Regions from separate parts of the Desulfosporosinus sp. SYSU MS00001 genome, predicted to be linked through region 3. Evidence: riboswitches for the same ligand, from Rfam matches in the RefSeq annotation. Region 3 holds a riboswitch; each other region holds the start of a gene.
The links. A riboswitch is a leader RNA that binds a small molecule or an ion and turns the genes downstream of it on or off. The one in region 3 is predicted to bind S-adenosylmethionine.
Positions count from the first base shown of each region.

Region 1: linked by a shared signal. The riboswitch ahead of ACPUYX_RS08525 (homocysteine biosynthesis protein) and the one ahead of ACPUYX_RS15080 (homocysteine synthase) in region 3 are both predicted to bind S-adenosylmethionine.
Region 2: linked by a shared signal. The riboswitch ahead of ACPUYX_RS03885 (hypothetical protein) and the one ahead of ACPUYX_RS15080 (homocysteine synthase) in region 3 are both predicted to bind S-adenosylmethionine.

Region 1 covers NZ_JBNFTW010000003.1:403,273-410,872, reverse strand. Annotated here, with positions in the region: gene ACPUYX_RS08545 (DUF6385 domain-containing protein) at 1-832, opposite strand, end outside; gene ACPUYX_RS08540 (hypothetical protein) at 1,022-1,279, opposite strand; gene ACPUYX_RS08535 (UPF0280 family protein) at 1,341-2,087, opposite strand; gene ACPUYX_RS08530 (NIL domain-containing protein) at 2,088-2,489, opposite strand; gene ACPUYX_RS08525 (homocysteine biosynthesis protein) at 2,492-3,688, opposite strand; SAM riboswitch class I at 3,863-3,988, opposite strand; gene ACPUYX_RS08520 (hypothetical protein) at 4,143-4,277, shown strand; gene ACPUYX_RS08515 (P-II family nitrogen regulator) at 4,672-5,010, shown strand; gene ACPUYX_RS08510 (ammonium transporter) at 5,100-6,359, opposite strand; gene ACPUYX_RS08505 (hypothetical protein) at 6,642-6,902, opposite strand.
Region 2 covers NZ_JBNFTW010000002.1:100,208-107,807, forward strand. Annotated here, with positions in the region: gene ACPUYX_RS03855 (hypothetical protein) at 1-50, shown strand, start outside; gene ACPUYX_RS03860 (transketolase family protein) at 315-1,256, opposite strand; gene ACPUYX_RS03865 (transketolase) at 1,257-2,084, opposite strand; gene ACPUYX_RS03870 (DUF1285 domain-containing protein) at 2,339-2,776, shown strand; gene ACPUYX_RS03875 (GNAT family N-acetyltransferase) at 2,785-3,354, opposite strand; gene ACPUYX_RS03880 (GNAT family N-acetyltransferase) at 4,340-4,663, shown strand; SAM riboswitch class I at 4,740-4,837, shown strand; gene ACPUYX_RS03885 (hypothetical protein) at 4,918-5,142, shown strand; gene def (peptide deformylase) at 5,235-5,690, shown strand; gene ACPUYX_RS03895 (hypothetical protein) at 6,019-7,053, shown strand; gene ACPUYX_RS03900 (methyl-accepting chemotaxis protein) at 7,395-7,600, opposite strand, start outside.
Region 3 covers NZ_JBNFTW010000008.1:126,533-134,132, reverse strand. Annotated here, with positions in the region: gene cooS (anaerobic carbon-monoxide dehydrogenase catalytic subunit) at 1-214, shown strand, start outside; gene ACPUYX_RS15090 (amino acid permease) at 400-1,878, opposite strand; gene metA (homoserine O-acetyltransferase MetA) at 2,059-2,982, opposite strand; gene ACPUYX_RS15080 (homocysteine synthase) at 3,043-4,332, opposite strand; SAM riboswitch class I at 4,513-4,619, opposite strand; gene ACPUYX_RS15075 (acyl-CoA dehydratase activase-related protein) at 4,696-7,600, opposite strand, start outside.

The sequences.
Region 1 (7,600 bases), on a different contig from region 3:
AGCGGGAAAGGGCAGAAACATCACGAATGGTTGAATAGCACATAACCTCGCCGACCGAAACTTCTTCGATACTCTCTTGAAATCCATGACCGCTGATTTCGACTTGAGCCCGTCCAGTACTGGTTGTAGCCAAAGGTACTTGATTACTTCCATAGATTTGCACTTTGTCACGTTGTGGTGTTAAATTTCGAATATCTCCATGGACTTGCGCTTGAACATTAACAGGAATGTTTAAAGGAATCGGAGTCGCAAGCTGGACTGGTTTTAAAATTTCCCCAATGGAATGAATATGTTCGATCGAGGGACTTATTGGTTTATTATTGATTATTCTCTTGAAACGTTTAGGGGTAAGTGGGTGGGCCACTAATTTATAGATTGATAATTGGCCAGAGCCCATGATTCCTGTTTCCAGACGCAAACCTTTAATCTCCGGCTCGATGCTTATTAATTTCCTAAATTGCACAATTTCTTTAGTGTTTAACTCTGAATTAAAGCAAAACATCCTGGGCAGTAAAACATTTCCATTCGCAAGAATTGGATAGAGATACATAAATACTTGCAATGCAGGTTCTCGACATTGGAAAGCAACTTTTACCAGCCAATGCTTCTTGCCGTCAACCTCTATGACTTTGTCATTTGCTTGGATAATTCCCGCCTTAACGCTTGCTGAATTAATAATTTCCACCCCAGCCCTGCCTTGAGATTCCCGTATATAATTCCAACTCGAAGCATAATTTCCGCCAATGGGCAGCCAGTCTTGTGGAAAATCTTCATGTTCACAAGCCTTTAGGAAATTGCCATTACAAATTTGATTGGACACTGTCATTTTCATATTTAGCCCCCTGTCTTGGGCAATTGTTTCAATTTATCCTATCGATTAATTGGCATAAATAGCACTTAAACCAGGTCAAACCGTAAAATAATATTTTTTTATCTTTTAAATATCAACAATATTCATTTGTTATCGTGAGATTAATGATCCAAAAAATGGGCATTGATTCCTTTCGTATTTCGTGCTAAATTAGGGTTGTACAAGGGAATTAATAAGAAGATAAAGATAATTGCGCAAAACTAAAACCTCCCGACGGGGAGGTTTCTTTTTTTCTTTTTTTCTTTTTTTCTTTTTTTCTTTCTCTTCTTCTACCTCTTCTACTTCTTTTATTTCTTTTACTTCTTTTATTTCTTTTACTTCTTTTACTTCTTTTACTTCTTCTATTTCTTCTACTTCTTCTACTTCTTCTATTTCTTCTATTTCTTCTACTTCTTTTATTTCTTTCATACTGTCTCGAAACTGGCTGAATCGATAGGTTTAACCTTGCTTAGAAAGTAATTTTGATATATTACACGTTCATTGGCACTAATTTTATAGCGCCCCAGGCAGCTAATTGGTCATTCTTGATTGCCAGACATCCCTTGATTCCTGGAATCTGAGAGGCAAATTCAATAGTTTTTTCTAAATCCTGCTCCGATTGTATTAAATTCCCGCAAGCAGTTGCTACAGCATCCGCCAAAGCTGTGGAAGAAGAAAGAACAACTACGGCATCAGCTTTGCCAAAACTTAACGAAGGACCCACTTTTCCGGAGGACGTACATATTCCTAGGGGGGTTTGTTCCGGATGGATTTCAAGGGCTACTCGGTTGGATAAAGGGGAATCCCCGGCAAAGATTCCAACGTTACGAAAGCGAGTCGTTTTCATAAAAATATCTCCGCCGTTTTCCACGATAACATCCCGGGAGCGTTTAGCTATCGCTTTTCCCACCCACTCAGCTACAGCCCCCGCCACAGCCGCCATAGGTCCTACCCCAGCTAAACGACCGGCTTCAGACATGGTTTTAACGATCAATGGAGCATCCTCGGGTACATCATAAGGAATTAAAGCTTTTTGAAACCCCGGGTCTTTTTGAAGATACTCCTCCAAGGGCTTGCGGCAGGAACGGATCGTATCCTCGATCCATTCCACCAATTCTGGAGAAAAACGTTCTTTACGAATCCCGATATCCAGATCCGTTTCTTGCACCATCACTTGAAAATGCTGCAGGTCATCTTGGCGATGCAACTGCCGGTAAGTACGTTCTAAAAAGTCCACTTAGAGATGAACCTCCATTGCCCGCATCGGGCAAATTTTCGTACATAGCATACAAACGATGCACTGGTCTTCATCAAAATGAACCTCCATAGAGGGACGCTCAATATATAAAGCCCCTGTTGGGCAAAGTCCCGTACAAGCTCCGCACATGACACACTTTTCTTCATTGCGGACAATTCCCTGTTTAAGATCTTGTACGGATACTCCCAACTCACGCAAATAAGCGAGTCCTTTTTCGCTCTGATCTCCCGTGACCTCTAAAACCATTGTTCCCTCTTTTTGAGGATTAACATCTGCTCTAACAATATTAACAACCAAGTCAAAGTCCTTAACGAGACGATAGACGATAGGCTTTACCGAGATATCGGATCCAAAGCGCAAAACAATTCTTTTCGGTGCCATAATCAAACCTCCTTAATACTATGAGCCACAATTCCATCTGCGGGGGACGGGAGGGACTTAACTGGCTCAGTTAATAAGAAGTCACCCTTCTGGATCCATTCTTTGAGCGTCGCGGCAACTTCCCGAGCTCTTGGCATACTTGACAACGGTGAGGTTTGAATTTCTTTGCCCTGTACCGTAATCTTGCCGCTTTTCAGTTCAGCATAACTGACGTACCCCAAGTTACCAGGAGTAAAGGAGGGATATGCTTCTCCGTAGTCTACTATGGGGGCAAACAGATCTTCATCCTTCATGGCAGCATAGCGGGTAATTTCTTCATTGAGCAGCGGAATTGGTATCCCAATTCCCACGCTAAGTGTCGCTCCGTAACCTAGAAAGCTGGTACCAACCAGCCACTTAGGACTCATTTGTTTCAAATCACCAATAACAGCAAGGGTACCCCCTGCGCCGCCAAGCTCTTTTCCGTCGACATTTGTCATGGCCGGAAAATGCTGAGTCCCGTTCCAGGCCACATACCCCACACCGCCGCCGAGGAAAATCTTCGTACCTACACCAATCGTTTTAAAATGAGGATCCTTTAGAAGAGGACTCAGTTCTCCTGAGGTGGAATAGTTTGCATTTCCCAATTGGGGTTTCAACATGCCCATGTAAGTGTAAACTGTCCGATCGGTTAAATTCACCGCACAGTTATAATTCTGATAGGCGTTCCGTGGATTAAAAAGAATAGCCTCATTGATCTCATCAAGCGTTATCATAGTTTCCACGCTCTTGCGGGGATAACAATTCGTTCCATAGGCTATAGCTTTTAGTTTAACAGGTTTGCGAGCTACCAAGTCTTGTATGACATGTCCTCCGCCATAGCGGAACTCACCGGGAAAATTATTATTTAAAGGATCATCCTCAGGCAGCTCTGCTGCCCCAAGGTAAGCATCAACTGCCGCAATTCCAGCATAAGCTGCCACACCGTTGAGCCAGACCTTCTGCATTTTCATGCGCGGCTTCGTATGTCCAAAACTCAAAAAAGCTCCTGAGGAACACATTGGGGCAAAGGTTCCCGTTGTAACAACATCAACCTCGCGGGTTGCCTCTGTAAGCCCTTTTTCTTCTACCAACGCTATTAGTTCCTCTGCTGTCACAACAACAGCTTTCCCAGTCTTGATCTTAGCGTTAATCTCTGCGTATGTTTTCTCAATACTCATAAAAGACCCCACCTCCAGATTTTGTTCCGCTTTATCCTTGTATTCTTTAAGAAATTCCCCTTCTAAATAGAGTGATCTAGAGTCAGGACCTGAAAAATCCCTTTCGAAAACCTTTTCATAGGCATCGAAAAGGCCTCTTCTAGTTCGAAGAGGCCTAATTATTCATCGACACTCCTCTTATCTATCAGAAGAATTCACTCCTGCAAGAATTAGCACCATGCCTTGCGTAGACAACAATGTCACAGCAAAGCGGGTTGCCGGGTTTCATTGGGCTAGTCCCTCCACCACTCCGGATAAGAGCATACTTATTAAATTCACTACGCTGAGTCTAACATGTGTTACATACCATGTCAATACGATCTCTGTATATTAATACAGAAGTTACCTGTTCGATTCTCCGTATAAATTAATGATTTACCAGGGAACTATAAATGCATAAGCGAGGAGGGATACAATGGAACAGCAGGATCAGTCGAAAGCTAAAAAACGGCCATTTCCTAAACGTGAAGATCTACCCTGCGGCCATTCAGCAGACCAGGATGGGCGCACAGATTACGGCAAAGACAAAGAAACTACCTTTCCCCAGTAACTGTTTGATTTAGGATTCGCCTTGCCTTAATGTTGAAAATCCCGGAGCCTCAAAACTCTAACGGCAAGAAACTAATATACAAGGATTAAGGAGGTCTATTTGACATGTCCAATAAAGCGGCAGATTCAACAAAAACAGGAAAACCCGATCGCGGCAAAAATTCACCCTTTAAGAAGAAGACACCACAAAACCGGGTTTAAGACCCGGTTTTCGTTATGATGCAGTCGTTGTGTTAGTTTAACCCATACAGCACACCTAGCCATCACAACGTTAATGAACTTAAGTCTCTATTAAAATCTATGATGCTCGTACCTGAGGATATTATCCCAAATGGCTTTCTGTTATAATAAAGAGGACTGTATCCTCACAGAACCATGAACAGGCGGTGACAATCATGAAAAAAATCGAAGCTATAATTCGTCCAGAAAAACTAAATGATGTTAAAACAGCTCTTTCAGATCTAGGGATCAATGGGATGACGGTCTCAAATGTCTCAGGATTTGGAAACCAAAAAGGGTATACCCAAATTTATCGCGGACAAGAAATTGTCTCTAAGCTCTTGCCGAAAATTAAACTTGAGGTTGTCGTTAGTTCTGCCAGGATTGATGATGTAATCTCATCCATCGTTGAATCTTCTAAAACCGGTAAATTTGGCGATGGTAAAATCTTTGTTTACGACGTAGCTGATGCAATCCGGATCAGGACAGGTGAACATGGCGAAGAAGCTCTCTGACCTTTTGAAACTTTTTAACTTTTTGGGAGAAACTATTTAAGAAGTGTAAAATGTAAAATGGGATTATTATCTTAAACTTAAACTAAAACTTAAATATAAACATTCTCTGTTAGTTCAAAATCAGGATAGGCATTTTCTCGATGTTGAGTTAAATCTAAGCCATTGACTTGTTCATCATCTGTTGCCCTTAGTGATGTAAACAAAGCAACCACTTTTAAAATCGCAAATGTCATAACGCTGGTAAAGGCATAGGTGGCAACTATCGCAAGCAGCTGAATGAGAACAGGATGAATTCCGCCGCCATTGAGCAAACCATTATGGCCTTGGGGATTAAGACGTATATCTGCAAAAATTCCAGTAGCCAGGGTACCCCATGTGCCTCCAATACCATGAATACCAAAAACGTCGAGAGCATCATCGTAACCTAACTTATCCTTAAGTACACTAACCCCTAAATAGCAAACCCCTCCCGCGACAAATCCAATCAGCAGAGAACTCCCGGTGGATACAAATCCTGCAGCAGGCGTAATAGCAACTAATGCAGCAATAATACCGCTGATAGCTCCAAAAACTGTAATTTGACGGCGGTGGAACCATTCCAGGAGCGCCCAGCCAATCATTCCGGCTGCTCCTGCTATTTGGGTTGTGGTCAAAGCTAAAACAGCCAGTCCATTAGCCCCCATAGCCCCTCCGGCATTAAAGCCAAACCAGCCGAACCACAATAGTCCTCCTCCCAAGAGAACATTGGGCATGTTATGAGGAATATTAAACTCGTACCCTACTTTCAGACGTTTCCCGAGGATTAGGGCTGCAACCAGTCCAGATACTCCTGACGCCATTTCTACAACCGTTCCGCCTGCAAAGTCCATGACGCCGAGATTCTTCATCCAGCCTCCTACACCCCAAACCCAATGGGCCAGAGGAATATACACAAATGTACTCCAAAAAAACATGAATAAGAGAAAAGCGGGAAAACGCATTCTTTCTGCAGTAGCGCCACTGACAACCGCTGGAGTAATGATGGCAAACATAAGCTGAAACATAAAGAACAATAGATGAGGGATCGTAGGTGCATAATCAGGGTTAGGAGAAAGTCCCACATTTTTTAAGGCAAACCAATCCAACCCTCCAATGATATGGCCATGATCGGGCCCAAAGGCTAAAGAGTACCCGAATACTACCCAGACAATGGTAACCAGCCCTATTGCAGCAAAACTTTGCATCATTATTGAAAGAACATTTCGTTTTCTGACCATTCCTCCATAAAACAACGCCAATCCTGGAGTCATTAAAAATACTAAGATGGTCGATAAAAAAACAAATGCAATATCCCCAGAGTTTAGAGTCATTAATTATGCCTCCTGCCTAAATATTACTTCTCTATATAAAATGTTGAAAATTGTATGCCAGCAATGGCAAAGAGGCTCTAAAATGGCGTTACTAAGAACGCCGTTTTAGAGCCTCTTTGCTCACTTCTAACGACAAAACTGTATTTCAATTATAACTGTGTTCTCTATAACTGTCTAGCAATTTTAATACTTAATATTGTATACAGTTATCTATAATTTGCTGCTGAGTCTGTATTTCGTTCAAATATGAAATCTTACAGCAATTTTTCACAGGTTTAGCAGTTATTTTGCTATCAACCTGCTAATAAAATGATTGACAGTATTGATAATTGTTATTGCAACAGTCGCAGCCCCAATTACAAAGGTTGCCCACCACCGGCGACTTCTTATTTCCTTCTCCTTATAGGCCTCAAACTCTTTTCTGGTCACATAGTTTTCGACCATAAGCAGATGTAAGCGGGCAACAGCATCTTTGACTTCCTTAACATCACCTTTTATCTCCGTAATATCTTCTTTGAGAGCCTGAATTTCAGCATCCCCCATCGCAACTCCCCCGTGCCTCGCTTTATTTGAGTCTCTATACCTCTCTCTGTATTCTTTTCTTAGTTCAATTTATGCTGCGAAATCAACATATGTTCACAGTTTGTCCCGATCCCTTTTCTAAAGATTAGTTCGGTATGAATATCGGTTAATGAAATAATCCAAATACAAACTATGATATCCCGGAAAAGAAAAAGTCCCCTATCCAGAGGGGATTTAAAAAGGTGGAAAATGAAATGAAAATACTACAAACATAACTGAAGTATTGAGCTAATAGTAAAGTCTATTCAGCAATAAGTCAAATTGATTATAGTAAACATTATTGTGAGTTTATGTCATAGTTAACTATTTCAAAATTATAACCTACATCATTCGTTAAAAGCAAAATTCTTTAATAAGGTAAATAATATTCCACATGATACCAAGGTAATAATTAGTCTCATTGCTCGTTCACCTCATTATTTTTATTTAATAATTATTTTAATTACCATAGTTATATTATTATATTTATAATAATATAACTATAGTAATTTTTCAATATGCAATGAGCAGGTTTTTATGCCCTTATGTCGAATGTGACATTAGAATAGCAAGCCATATACCATATATAAAAGATCATTTTAATTAAGCAATAGTGAACTCGTTCAGCTAAAGCTGATCACCGAGGCTTCAAGACTCAATGGAAATATTGGCTTCTAATA
Region 2 (7,600 bases), on a different contig from region 3:
GTGAAGCAGATCCTAGTCATACTGTTAGTTCTCCATCTGCCTTTTACTAAGTTTGGTTCTATGTAACCATAGTGTTATGTTTGGCCTTAAAATACCTTAATAGGCCGATTCATCCTCAAAAATTACTAGTCTTATCTCGATTAGCCCCCATCAGGATGGTGGGGGCATTTTTTGGGTTTAAGAGATAGGGCATTACTTCTCAATTCTAGAATAATCATCAAGCTCATACTAAAGTAGGGATCAAGAGAAGAGTATCTATCCAAGGGATAATCCTAATAGGTTATTACGGATCAAATTCCAAAGGGAATTAATAATTACTGACGCTTTTTCCGAATAACATCTTGGACGGATTTTGTTATTGTTTCTGACGTTAAGCTTAGGACATCATGCAATTCATCATAGGGAGCACAAACGGCAAAACGATCTTTTACGCCAACTCTTTGTAATGGAACGGGATATTCCTCAACCAAAAGTTCAGCTACGGCACTTCCCATTCCGCCGAGGATCGTATGTTCTTCTGCAGTGACCACGGCACCGGTTTTTCGAACTGAGCGCAGTAGTGTCGTCTTGTCTAAAGGCTTTATGGTATGAAGATTAACGACTTCAGCAGAAATTCCAAGTGAGGCAAGGTTCTCGGCTGCCTCCAGTCCTTTGGCGACCATTGCCCCAGTGGCGATGATGGTTACATCTTGTCCCTCCTTTAAGATACGGGCTTTTCCCAGCTCAAATGGATCCTCTTCACAGGTGACAAGGGGAGTCGGTAAGCGACCGACTCGCAGATAAACCGGCCCTTGGTACTGGGCTGCCGCTCGCACCGCTTTGCGCATTTCTATGGCATCAGCCGGCTCCACAATCATGATGCCAGGCAAAACACGCATTAGAGCAATATCTTCAAAGGGCAAATGGGTTGGGCCATCTTTGCCGGAAGAAGCGCCAATATTGTGCCCAACAATTTTTACATTTTGGTTTGCATAAGCAATCGAAATGTGGATTTGCTCCCAGCCGTTTCCAAGCAGAAAATTTGCATAGGCATTTATAAATGGAATTTTTCCAGCAACGGCGAAGCCGGCACCTGTTCCCACGATATCGGACTCCGAAATTCCTAAGTCAAAAAATCGCTCAGGAAATTTCTCTTTAAACAAATATGTCATCGAGGATTTGGCGACGTCTGCATCGAGGACAACGATATCAGGATTCTCTTGCCCCAAGCGAACAAGTTCTTCCCCGTAAGCTTGACGTGGTGCAATCTTTGTCATTTACTTCAACTCCTCTAGTGCAATTTTTAATTCTGCATCACTGGGAGCAGCCGCATGCCAGTCCACTTGATCTTCCATGAAAGATACACCTTTTCCCTTAATCGTATGGGCGATAATCACACTTGGCTGTGTCTTGACTGCATGAGCTTGCGCAAAGGCTTTCTCAATCTGTGGAAAGTTATGTCCATCGATTTCGAGGACATTCCAGCCAAAAGCTTTCCACTTTCCCGGCAGATCTCCTAACGATTTTACCTCGTCGAGACGACCGTCAAGCTGCAATTTGTTGTAGTCGACGATAGCACAAACATTATCTAAATGGTAATGAGCGGCTGTTAACATAGCCTCCCAGACTTGTCCCTCATGCAATTCTCCGTCACCCAGCATCACATAGGCACGTTGATCAGAACCTTTAAGTTTCGCCGCTAATGCCGCTCCATTGGCAATAGATAGACCTTGGCCCAGCGAACCTGATGCCATATCAACACCGGGGGTCGATTCGCAGCTAGGATAAGCAGGAAGCCGACTCTCGGCTTCACGAAAAGTGAGAAGCTCTTCTTCCGGGAAAAACCCCCGTTCGCATAAGGCTGCATATAGTGCCGGTGCCGCATGTCCCTTAGACAAAAAGAAAAAATCCCGTTTATCCCAGTGAGGGTTTTGCGGATTGACTCGGAGAACGTTCATATATAAAACGTCAAGGAGATCTGTTGCTGACAAGCAGCCTCCTGGGTGTCCTCCCTTGGCTTTGTGGGTCATTTTCAGAATATGGCGGCGCATTCGCCGGGCAACTTCGCTAAGCTCCGAATGGGACAAGCCTTTACCCTGGATCATGGCTTTTTCCTCCTTAACTTGAGTCTTTTCTGTGATCTTTTTTAATTGTACTCCGCGATGAAAAAAAACGAAAGTCTGCAATCTAATGGTGCGAGATAAGGAGAAGAATAATTATAAATAATTATAACTATGATAGCGATTCCTGGAGCAAAACATTATGATAAGGAGGAAATAAAGGATAATCGTGGAATGATTTAAGAAGATATCTTATCGGCAATAGTTAATATCTATTTTTATGGCGAGGAGGCAATATCGTGAGTAATTTACGCGCCCCAGAACTCTTTATTGACAAGAATGGTCTATGGTACGCTGATGGCTTGGTAATGATCAGGAAAGAAATTGTCTGCTTATTTGCTTCTAATCTCCAAAAAGATGATCATAATAACTTTAATATAGAATGGCAGAATCAACTGTACCCCGTAAAGGTAGAAGATGTCCCCTTTTTTGTTCAATCAGTAACTGTGCAGGCTGATCGGATAATATTGCAACTTTATGATGGGCGAAAATTCCCCTTGCCTTTAGGCAATATTTTAATAAAGAACCATATCCCTTATATCTCATTGTTTTGGCCGGGTGATACGAAACTGTCCCGTTCTTCCTATAGTGAGTTGTGTAAAAACTTGATCGAGCGTGATGGTCAGTACTTTATTAAATACGGTGAAAAGGAATGGTTTATTGAAGAGTTGGAATGAATTAAAGTTTACTCCATAGCTTCATTTAGAAGAACCATATGAAGATGATCTTGCCATTTGCCGTTAATTCGCAAATATTTCTTGGCAAGGCCTTCGTTATAAAAACCGAGTTTTTCTACTACTCGCATCGATCGTGCATTTCGCGGCAAAATATTGGCCTCAATACGATGAAGCCCTAATTTTGTAAAGGCGAATTCAATAACTCTTTTTAAGGCCTCCGTCATGTAGCCTTGGTTGATTTCAGTATGGTCCAATTTATAGCCTAGGTGGCACGAGAGGAAGGCCCCATGAACGATATTGTTTAAGCCGATTGATCCAATTGTTTTGGACAACGCCTCATCTTTTTTAAAAAGCCAGACCCTGAATGCATCCCCATCATTGATTTTGGACAATTCTTTGCGCAGCGCTTCTTGATGATAACGAATCGTATAAAATTCAGGTTCCTTTTTAGCTTCCCATTCCTGGAGAAACCTGCTATTACGCTTATAATAATCCAAAACTAAATCGGCAAAGGTCTCATCCAATACCATTAGTGTAAGTCGTTCAGTTTCTAATTGAAGCTGATTAAAAAGCTCCATTTCTCTCATCCTCCTAATTCTAAGTTGGGAAAATTAGTATATCATTTAGCTGTTTTTCGGACAAGAAAACTTGTATCTTCACAAAGCCTGTTTTTTCTTCCTTTGTCTTTTTATGCCTACAAATGGAGTTCTAAGGATAATTGTGAGTTAACGAAATTTGCCCCTAAAATGAATTAAATGACCAGGAACATGAAACAAACATGTACCTGGTCGTTCTATTTTACTATCCTTTATTCAAGATTGACAATAACCTTATCATTTGGTAGTGATCCGTAAATAAGTAGACCCAATGATTTGTTTCATAGTTATCAAGTCTCGTTAAACATCTCCTTTAGATTTGATAAATGTTTTTTAACGACAAGGTTATTCTAAGGCCGCTAGCTGAATTTGGACTGAAGTGAAACTTAAAGCTTACTGAATGTTGGCTGAAAACTCCTTAAGTGGTAGTGGGTCTATGGGTAATTTTGTATTACCTATTTATAAATCAATCATTACTGCGAGTTGAAGATGATTGAAGGAATTATCTGCAAATAAAAAGCAGCCTCGAAGACTGCTGAAAAATGTGACTAATGAAATTATATAATGCAACATCCGAAAGGGGGTGCTGCCAAACGAATTGATTGGCAGCCACCCCCTCAATCTTCCGCAAAGAGACATGTCTAACTTTATGCCAGACGAGCTCTTAGAAAAAAGTCCCTCCGAATTGCTGTCCCCGGAGGGCAATATAAGTACCATGAAAAAGACTAAGGGACTTTCCCCTTGAATGTATTATATCATGATAAACCGGAATAGCTATTGGTAATAATAGGTGGTTAATGGGGATCATCTAACAATTAATAGTGAAAAATCCTTAGTTTCCTGGTAAACTTGTATCAACTAACCTTCCGTAAAGAATACTACTGGTAAATCAGGAGAGTTCAAGAGTAATTAAAGTGAGTCCTAGGCCCGATAGAGGCCAAACGAAACTATCGAGGAGGAATTAGTTATGAATTGGCAGTATGAAGATCGACGTATATATGCAACCGATGAAAAAGGCGAACTAATGTGTGAAGCAACATTTGTTTCTAAGGAAAATGGCGAGCTAGATATAGACCATACTTATGTGAATCCAAGCTTGAGAGGGCAAGGTATGGCCGGCAAGATGATGCAGGTTGTAGCTGATTATTTAAGAGAAAAAGGTCTTAAGGCTTCGGCTACGTGTACCTATGCTAATAGCTGGCTGAAAAGACACGAAGAAGTGTATGCGGATATCTTATCAAAGGATATGGTTGATCAAGCTGTTGCCTGTAAAATTAATACGAAGCATTAGGCTTTTTAAATTAGAATTGACAAAAACGAAGTTTGCAACTAGTATATTAATCATTAACACAATCAATTGAATAAATCTCTTATCAAGAGTGGTGGAGGGACTGGCCCGATGAAGCCCAGCAACCAGCGTAAGCATGGTGCTAAATCCTGTAGGAGTATTCCTAACAGATGAGAGCTATAAATATCTCTTCATGTTAGAAGAGATATTTTTGTTTTTGGTAAAAATTAACGTTTTCCAAAAGAGAGGTGCTTTCCATGGATGATATAATTTGGTTTCCTGTTACAGAGAATGAAAAACAACGCATCGAACGTATCTGTGATTTAGCGGGAATGACTCAACAAGAATGGTTTGCGGAGGCCTTGAAAAAATCCGAAAGGGATTTAGTTCTTCCATTGGCTGCCGAGAAAAAAGTTGTTTTGTATGGTTATGAAAAGGGTCTTAGGTTCTGGAAAAGATCTTTAAAAAAGTTATCGTGTTAGAAAAAGAAATTAGAGTTAAAATGGAGCTAATGAAGGGTGTTAACTAAAGTTACCTTAAAATTAAGGCAGAGATTAGAAGAGGTGTGATTTAAATGGCTTTGAGGAAGCTTAGGTTTTTGGATGATGAACTATTACGAAAAAAGAGTAAACCTGTTGAAATAATCGACGACAAAATAAGACAAATACTCAATGATATGGCAGAAACAATGTATAAAGAAAATGGCGGCGGATTGGCTGCTCCTCAGATTGGATTGCTAAAAAGATTGGTTGTCATTGATATGGGACAAGGGCTTCTGAAGCTGGTAAATCCCGAAATTATTGAACGCGAGGGGAATCAAGAGGTTATCGAGGGATGTTTAAGTATTCCTAATATATGGGGTAAACTTAAGAGGCCTGCTAAAGTAAGGGTTAAGGCTTTAAACGAAAATGGGAAGGAAATAATATTAACAGGGACAGGAGATTTAGCAAAATGTTTTTGCCATGAAATAGATCATTTAGATGGTATTCTTTTTGTAGACTCAGTTACTGAATATGTCAAAGGATCATAAATAATGGTTTAACGGGAGATAATTGCATGCATAATGCTGAACTAGTTCGTTCAATGTTAGATTTTGTTTGAATTTTAATGTTTGACCATAAATACGAAGGAAATTGATGAAAGATATAGAATTAAGTTGATGTAGAAGAGTTAATGTTGAATTAACATTGAAGTTAAGGCATAATCTGCCGTTTGTTTTACGCTACTGGAGAGGAGTGGATCTTAAAATTAAAAAGAAAATAAAATTGTTTGCCATCTTCCTAATTCCTTTTGCTGGATTGTTTATTGGATCGTTCTTATACTTCAACTATAAAATAAACCACTTGGAACCGGGCAACTTGGCTAGTAAATATTTACTTAATGTTGACACCCAGAACAGCACTGAAAAGAAAATTGATCAGTTACTATCTCAGCACTTTATTACGAGTGAGGGTCTGCTGACAAGCTGTCAGGGTGTGGGAACCGAAAACGATAGGTATGTTCTTTTAGAGTCCCAAGGTCAACTTATGGAGTATGCTCTGCTTGTCAAAGATAAAAAACTGTTTGAATCTGTTCTTAATAACCTGCAAACGTATTTTACAGCCCCCAAAGGATATTATTACTGGCGGCTAAATTTGCAGGAGAAACAACCGGACGATGCAACGGCCTTGGTTGATCAACTAAGATTATTAAGAAGTTTGGACGTGGCAAGTTCTGACTTTGGTGAGCTAACTTATAAAATCAAAGCTTTTTTCTTGGCATTTAATCTTTATAAATATAACCGGGACGAAAATGTATTTTGCGACAGCTACGATGGCAGAATAGGAAAAGCAGAGCAGAAAATTTCTTTATTCTATATCGATCCGGTGGGATTGGAAACCTTATCAGCCGATTTTCCTCCAGCCAAGCAATCAGTTCGCAGTACTTTAGATATTCTTAAAAATGCCCCTCTTAATAATCAGGGCTTTTTCCCGTCCAATTATAATTTGCAGACGGGAAGTTATGTCTGGCCGGAAAAGTTCACCACTGTTGAACAATTATACACGATTGATTACGCTCAGAAAGCCGGGATGAATGTTAATAAGTTCTTGGATTTTCTGCATAAAAGTATTCAGGCAAACGGTAAGATTTTCAGTACCTATCATGCGGATGGCAGTCCAGACGGTGTTAACGATTCCGCAGCGGTTTATGCGTTAGCGGCACGGATTTTTCATCAAGCTGGGGATAATAAGGATGAGCAATGGTGTTATGAACGAATGCTCGCCTACCGCATTTCGGATCAACCTGAATTGCAGGGCGCCTTTGGCTACGAGACAGCTACATCAGCGTTTGCTTTTGATCAAATGGAAGCATTGTTAACATTGAATCAAGAAGGGAAGACTAGGAAGCAATAAAATGTTATAAAAATAAAGCAATTCAAAAAGATTACTTTTTTTGCAGAGATTTTTCTTCTGTGGTTAGGGGCTAACCTGCCTACATTTGTGCTGATGGTTTGTAGACCCGTTCTCGGATACGCGGTGGTTGTAGGAGCAGTGCTGCTGCTCACTCTTGGTGGTTTATGGCTGATTAGAAGAAGGAATAGGGTGGGCAGGAACTGTTGCATAATGAATATCTATCCGTTTTTATAAATAAAACTCTGCATATAAGTGGAGAATTTAAACCACTATTTATGCAGGGTTTTGTTTATGAGGGGCGTTTATGCATTTTGCAAAAGCCTCTTTACGGATTTTTGGTTCTAAACAATAAATTTGCCAATGACACTTTGAATTTCTGTGGCTAAGGAAGCCAGTATATTGGCAGATGAGGCTATTTGTTCCATTGATGCTGCTTGTTCCTCGATGCCTGCAGATACTGTTTGGGCTTGAGAAGCAGTCTCCTTACTATAGGTATCTATTTTTTCGGCTGAAGTTGCCAGCTGCTGAGCACCAATTGACACTTGTT
Region 3 (7,600 bases):
CATTGACGGGGTTTTTGCCGTAGCTTATGGCACATATACTCACCTGTCCCCGACTCCTTTTGTGACTGGGGCCCCTCAACTAGTGAAGCTCTTGACTCAAGATGTGGAAGGGTTAACGGGAGGAAAGATCGCTCTTGGTGATGATCCTGTGGAAGTTGCCAATAACATTGAAGCCCATATTATAAGCAAGCGAAAAGGGTTAGGCTTGAGTTAGTTCCCCAACAATTAAAATGATATTCAAAGTGCTTGCGGAATGAAGGGGTCGAAAACTTAACCATAAAAGCCCAAAATGTTTGTAAATAGTTAAGGCGTTCTCACGTCACTATCATAGTGTATAGTGAAGTGAAAACGCCTTTCTTTCATGTAAGGCAAGCAAAAGTGGGAATGCAATGAAGACCATTAGGATCTATTCTTAGGTCTTAATCCTTCGGATATTCGTTTTTCTGTTTCCTGAGCCAAATGTTTTAGGGTATGTAGACTATTCTCTGAAGTTGGGGTATGGTGCTCTGCCATATTTTTTGGCCCTTCAGATTTTGCTCCGAGCTTGTGGCGGACTAAAAAATAAACGCCTGCTGTAACAGCGATCAGGCCAAGCCCTAAAAAGAAGGAAGCCCTTTGGTCAGGAATTGCAAAAGCTGAGAAGAAAACACCTACAAAAATTGCTGTTACAATAAAATTGCTTGTTGGGTAACCGAGGACATGGGTTTTATGGCCATGCCGTTTTTCGAGCAGTTTTGGACGTAAGCGCCAATGGGCAAGACTAATGGTTAAGACATTAACGAGTGAGAGCAGGCCGCTGGCCCCAGTTACCAGCAAGTAGATTTTGTTAGGAATAATATAGGAGAGGAAGGCTATGGCAACAAGAAAGGTGTTTGTGAACAGCAGAGCACGTCTTGGAACTGCCTTTGGTGTGACCTTGTTAAAAAAATTCGGCGCTTCTTTTTGCTGGGCCAGAGCATTTAACATCCGCGATGTTCCATACATGCTGGCACTCATTGCCGATAAAGTGGCGGTTAAAATGACGAAGTTCATAAGAGATTGGACGATAGGAATTTTGTAAGGCAGCAAAGCGCTGACATAGGGGCTCGTACTGGCATTATAGGTTGTCCAGGGGTGGAGCAAAAGCAGGAACAGGACAGAAATAACATAGAAGGAAGTTACTATCCCTGAGGTAGAGAGAACTACCTTGGGGACCGTTTTTTCAGGGTCGGAAGATTCTGAGATAGCTAACCCCACCACTGAAGTTCCCGAATAGGCATAAAATACAAGTAAAAGAGAACCTGCGAAGCCAGACAAACCTTGGGCAAAAAAGGGAGTGTTGCTGATGTTATGCCAACCCGGAGCAGTACCGAAAAGAGGGAAAAAGGCAAGGCCAATCCCCAAGAGAATAAAGCCGATAAGGGCAATGACTTTAATGATGGCCAGGCCTGATTCTAATTTACCAAACCCGCGCGGATCAGCAAGATTGACCACCGTCAGAACAACTGAATAAATGAGCATGAAGGCCCAAAGGGGAATTCCGGGTAACCAAAGAGCACTAAAGATGGCCGCGGCAGTAGCCTCACTAGACATGACCAAGATTCCGGAGATCCAGTAGAGCCAGCCGATAACAAACCCAACTCCTGGTCCAAAGGCCTTGGCAGCATAAGTTTGAAATGAACCTTTTTCCGGGTCAAGCAAAGAAAGCTCGGCTAAAAAGGATAAGTTAAAATACATTAAAATTCCCATGAGGGCATAAGCAAGGATAATGGATGGACCGGAGAGTTTGATCGTCAAGCCGACTCCCAGAAACATTCCTGCGCCGATAATACTCCCGATAGCTAACATGGTTAAGGAAAATGCCGACATTTTGGAAGATTTGTTCTGTACCGAAGTCAAATTTGTTGCTTCCTTTCCTATATATTGTTCGTGATTTGACCTTTTCAGTATATGCATGCGGATTTGTTCCTATCCAGAGGCAGTTTCAGCAGTGTTAGACCATCGCATTTTATGAAAAAGCACACCCCAACTGCTGGATATCCAATAGTTGGGGTGTGCTTTAAGATCGGCTGTTCCTTCTTAACGACCACCAAGATCATAGGGCGTTTCTTGGTAGACGTAATAATTCAACCAGTTCTGGAATAGTAAATTTGTATGTGAGCGCCATTTGTGAACAGGGAGTTTTGTGGGATCATCGTCAGGAAAGTAGTTCTTGGGAAGTGCTATCGGCAGACCTTTGACAAAATCACGGTCATATTCTTCTTTAAGGGTTAAGGTATCATACTCAGAATGACCGGTGACAAAGACTTGACGTCTATCTTTGGAAACAACAATATAAACGCCTGCTGCGCTGGACTTAGATAAAATCTCCAGTTCGGAATGTTCAGCAAGGTCACTGCATTTGGTTTCTGTATGACGGGAGTGAGGAACATAGAATTCGTCATCAAATCCCCGCAGGAGCTGCATACCGTTCAAGCTGTTCCTCTTGACATCGTGTTTAAAGATACCGAACATTTTCTCCGGCAAAGGGTATTTCGGGATACCATAATGGTGATACAATCCGGCCTGCGCTCCCCAGCAGATATGAAACGTGGAAGTGACGTGAGTCGTTGTCCAATCCATAATTTCCTGCAGGTCCTTCCAGTAGGTAACGTCTTCGAACTCCAAGTGTTCTACCGGTGCCCCTGTTATAATCATGCCGTCATAGTTATGGCTTTTTATATCAGTGAAACTTTTATAAAAAGAATCCAGGTGTTCTTGAGAGGTGTTTTTAGAATGATGGCTCTCAATTCGCAGGAGGATAATTTCAACTTGCAAGGGAGAATTCCCGAGCAGTCTTAAGAGTTGAGTTTCTGTGGTTTCTTTGCGGGGCATAAGATTGAGGATCACAATTTTTAAGGGGCGAATATCTTGGTGAAAAGCACGCTCGTTCCCCATAACGAAAATATTTTCTCGATTAAGTATTTCCATAGCCGGTAAATGTTCCGGTATTTTAATGGGCATCGACTAAACCTCCGTTTCAACAGTGAAGACAATGATTTTGCAGTGTAATGCTTGTTCGAATTAATTCTGACTGGCCTTAAGAGCCTGGTCCAAATCAGAGAGGAGGTCATCAATCGTTTCCAGACCAATGGAGAGGCGGATCATATCCGGGGAGATTCCAGCGGCGCGTTGGGATGCCTCATCAAGTTGTTGATGAGTCGTACTTGCAGGGTGGATGACAAGGGATTTAGCATCTCCGACGTTAGCTAAATGGGAGAATAGCTGCAGATGATTGATGAAGGTTTCACCTTCCTGAAGTCCGCCTTTAACTCCGAAGGTGAAGATCGAACCCGCACCTTTGGGTAAATACTTTTGAGCAAGAGTATAATAAGGGCTGTTTGTCAGGCTGGGATAATTCACCCAAGAGACAAATTGATGGTTGTGCAAAAATTCCGCCACTCTTTGGGCGTTTTCAATATGTCTTTCCATACGAAGGGGAAGAGTTTCTAAGCCTTGCAAAAACAAGAAGGAGTTGAAAGGGGATAAGGCCGCTCCGGTGTCACGCAAGAGAGACACCCGGGCCTTGGTAATATAGGCGGCTTTGCCGCAGGCTTCCGTATAAACAATTCCATGGTAGCTGGGGTCAGGTTCGCTTAATCCAGGAAATTTACCGTTACTCCAGTTAAAGTTGCCGGAATCAACTAGGATTCCACCGATGGAAGTCCCGTGCCCGCCGATAAACTTAGTAGCCGAATGAACAACAATATCTGCACCGTGTTCAATAGGCCGGCATAAATAAGGAGAGGCAAAGGTATTGTCGACAATGAGAGGAAGATTCTTTTCATGAGCGATACGGGCTAATTCAGACAAATCGGCAACATTAATTTGGGGATTGCCAATCGTTTCAGTATATAAAGCCCTGGTTCGGTCTGTAATTTTAGAGCGGAATTCTTCCGGATTATCACCGTTGACGAAATGAGTTTTAATCCCTAATTTAGCCAAAGTATAGGCAAACAAAGTGTAAGTTCCGCCGTAAAGCGAGCCTGAAGCGACAATCTCATCTCCGGCTTGAGCAATGGTTAGGATAGCATACATAATGGCTGCTTGCCCGGAGGCTGTGGCCAGGGCACCAACGCCTCCTTCGAGGAGGGCAAGGCGCTGCTCGAAAACATCCTGAGTGGGATTCATGATTCGGGAATAGATGTTGCCGGGTTCTTTAAGGGAAAAGAGGTTGGCAGCGTGTTCTGTGTCATTGAAAACAAAGGAGGAGGTTTGGTAGATTGGAACGGCACGCGAATTGGTAGCAGAGTCGGGGTTTTGTCCTCCATGTAAAGAAAGTGTTTCAAATCCAAATTGGTGTTTTTCAGTCATTGTAATTTCTCTCCTTTTCTTAGCAGACAGTTACTTTTAGTGAACTGACTGTCAGTAAAATGTAATTGTTAAGATTTTGTTTACCGCGGGTTTAAATCCGGTTATTAGGAGAGGTTAGGTCAGCTGATAATAAAAAAACGATCGCTTCAGAGAAGCAATCGTTAGGTATTTAACACGCTGCTCTCATCTCTCAGAACCTAAGGTTCTGCTGGAATTGGCACCTCATAGCTTAGACTATCGGTTGCCGGGCATCATAGGGCCAGTCCCTCCGCCACTCTTGATAAGAGAATCAATATTAACTTGGTTTCAAGATAATATAGCTAATATAAAACAAACTATGGTCCCTGTCAAGTCAAAAATAATTTAAATATTTTCCATGGCCACGGACAGCATGAGCTTAATCCGATTAAGTTGATTGACCTCGCTGGCTCCGGGATCGTAGTCGATGGGTGCAATGTTGGCCGCCGGATAAGAGCGGCGGAGTTCACGAACCATACCTTTGCCTGTAATATGGTTTGGTAAGCAGGCAAAGGGCTGCAAACACACGATATTATTGACTCCGCTGCGAATCAGTTCAACCATTTCTCCGGTTAGAAACCAGCCTTCTCCCGATTGATTGGCAAGGGAAAGATGGTTTGAAGCATACTTGGCAATTTCTTCGATAGGTTTGGGAGCCGTAAATCGTTTACTGGCATTGAGGGCTTTTTTCATTTCTCGTCGATAGGCTTCAATCCGACCGATAGAGAAGTTGCCGGATACCATTCCCCAAAAGCTACCAGACAGCTGTTTATATTTAATACGATTATCAAAAGCTCCGTATAGAAGAAAGTCCGCAAGGTCAGGTACAACTGCCTCAGCGCCTTCAGACTCAAGCAGTTCGACAATGTTGTTATTAGCGGTGGGGTGAAATTTGACAAGAATTTCACCAACGACGCCAACTTTAGGTTTGACCCAATCTTCATGAATAGGGAGAGCGTCAAAGTCCTTGACAATTTGCCGAATGTTCTTCTCGTATTCTTTGGTATTACCTGTCTTTAATGATTCTTGACAACGCTTCACCCATGAATCGTATAAGCGATTGGCTGAGCTTGGTTCTTGTTCGTAAGGGCGCACTCGATAAAGAACTCGCATCAGGAGATCTCCATAGATCAATCCCTGCATTACTCTTTTAAAAATCGGAAGTGTAATTTTAAAGCCTGGGTTTTGCTCTAAGCTTGATGAATTTCCCGTATTTAAAGCAACAACGGGTACATGTCCCATATGGGCGTCTGCCAAGGCCTTGCGGATAAAGGCAATATAGTTGGTCGCCCGGCATCCTCCGCCGGTTTGGGAAATTATTACCGAGGTGTTGTCTAAATCATACTTGCCGGAATTTAAGGCCTTCATGATTTGTCCAACGACAATAATAGCCGGATAGCAAGCGTCATTATGCACGTATTTTAAGCCTTCATCAATGGCGGCTTTATCTACAGAAGGTAAAATTTCTATAGTATAGCCTGCCACTTCAAAGCCGGTTTGAAAAAACTGAAAGTGAATGGGAGACATTTGGGGGACTAAGAGAGTATGAGCTTTTTTCATTTCCTTAGTAAAAATAACGCGCGGATGTCTTATGATTAACTTTTCTGGGGTTACCTGACGTTTGTCACGTTCCTTGATAGCAGCGATTAAAGAACGCACACGAATTCGGGCAGCCCCTAAATTATTAATTTCGTCAATTTTGATGACGGTATAAATCTTGCCGTAAGCTTCGAGAATTTCTTTAACTTGGTCCGTAGTGACTGCATCTAAACCGCAGCCGAAAGAGTTTAACTGGATCAGCTCCAGAGAGCTCTGTTGGGCAACATAGCTAGCCGCGGCGTAAAGCCTTGTATGGTATACCCACTGGTCGACAATCCGCAAAGGTCGTTCAACCTGATTAAGATGACTGATGCAGTCCTCGGATAAGACCGCAAACCCGTAGGATTGAATCATCTCCGGAATTCCGTGATTAATTTCAGGATCAAGATGATAGGGCCTTCCCCCTAAAACGATCCCCTTTATTTGATGGTCTTTAATATATTGAAGGGCTTCTTCTCCCTTTTGGCGGGAGTCCTTTTTATAACTCTCTAATTCCGCATAGGCTTTTCCCATCGCTTTAAGGATTTCCTGGCTTGGAATTCCTTCCGGCGCTAACTCTTCAATTAAACGCTTACCCATTCTGCGTGGATTATCAATAGGCAAAAACGGATGATAAAACGTTATCGCTGAGCTTCTTAGGATGTCCATGTTGGCATTAATGGTTTCCGGATAAGAAGTAACGATAGGACAATTATAATGATTATTTGATGAAGGGTCTTCTTGACGGTTGTAGGGTATACAAGGATAAAAAATTTTAGTTATCCCTTTTTTCACTAAATCGGCAAGATGACCATGGGCAAGTTTTGCCGGATAACAGGCCGATTCGGAAGGTATTGTATCCATACCTTGTTCGTAGAGCGGTTTCGAAGATCGACCGGAAAGAATAACTCGATACTTTAATTCAGTAAAAAAGGTAAACCAGAAGGGGTAATCTTCATAAATATTTAAGACTCTGGGAATGCCAATGGTGCCTCGAACAGCCTTCTCAGGCACTAAGGGGACATAGTTAAATACTCGCTTGTATTTATAAGTGAAGAGGTTCGGAATTTCGGATTTTGTAATAGTTTTGCCTTCACCACGTTCACAGCGATTCCCGGAGAAAAATTCATTGCCGTTGGAAAAACGTCGAATTGTAACTAAGCAGTTATTTCCACACAGGCCGCATCGTTTCATGGAGGTCTCTGAAGAGAGTTCTTGAAGTTCGTCGAGGGGCAGGAGAGTTGTCTGATAGCTGGTCTCGAAGCGATCTTTGGCAATCAGCGCAGCGCCGAAAGCACCCATTATCCCGGCAATATCAGGCCGTACGACCTCACGATTTACGAGTTGTTCAAGGGCTCTCAGGACCGTATCATTATAGAATGTTCCCCCTTGGACAACGATCTTTTGTCCAAGTTCATCAGCGTTTCGCAAGCGGATGACCTTGAAAAGGGCATTTTTTATTACAGAAATCGAGATACCGGCCGAAATATCGCTAACCTCGGCGCCTTCCTTCTGAACTTGCTTAACCTTGGAGTTCATGAAGACAGTACACCGTGTGCCAAGGTCGACCGGATGCTTGGATTCTTGGCCGATCTGAGCAAATTCTTGGACACTCATATTCAGAGATTGGGCAAAGGTCTCCACAAACGAGCCGCATCCCGATGAACAAGCT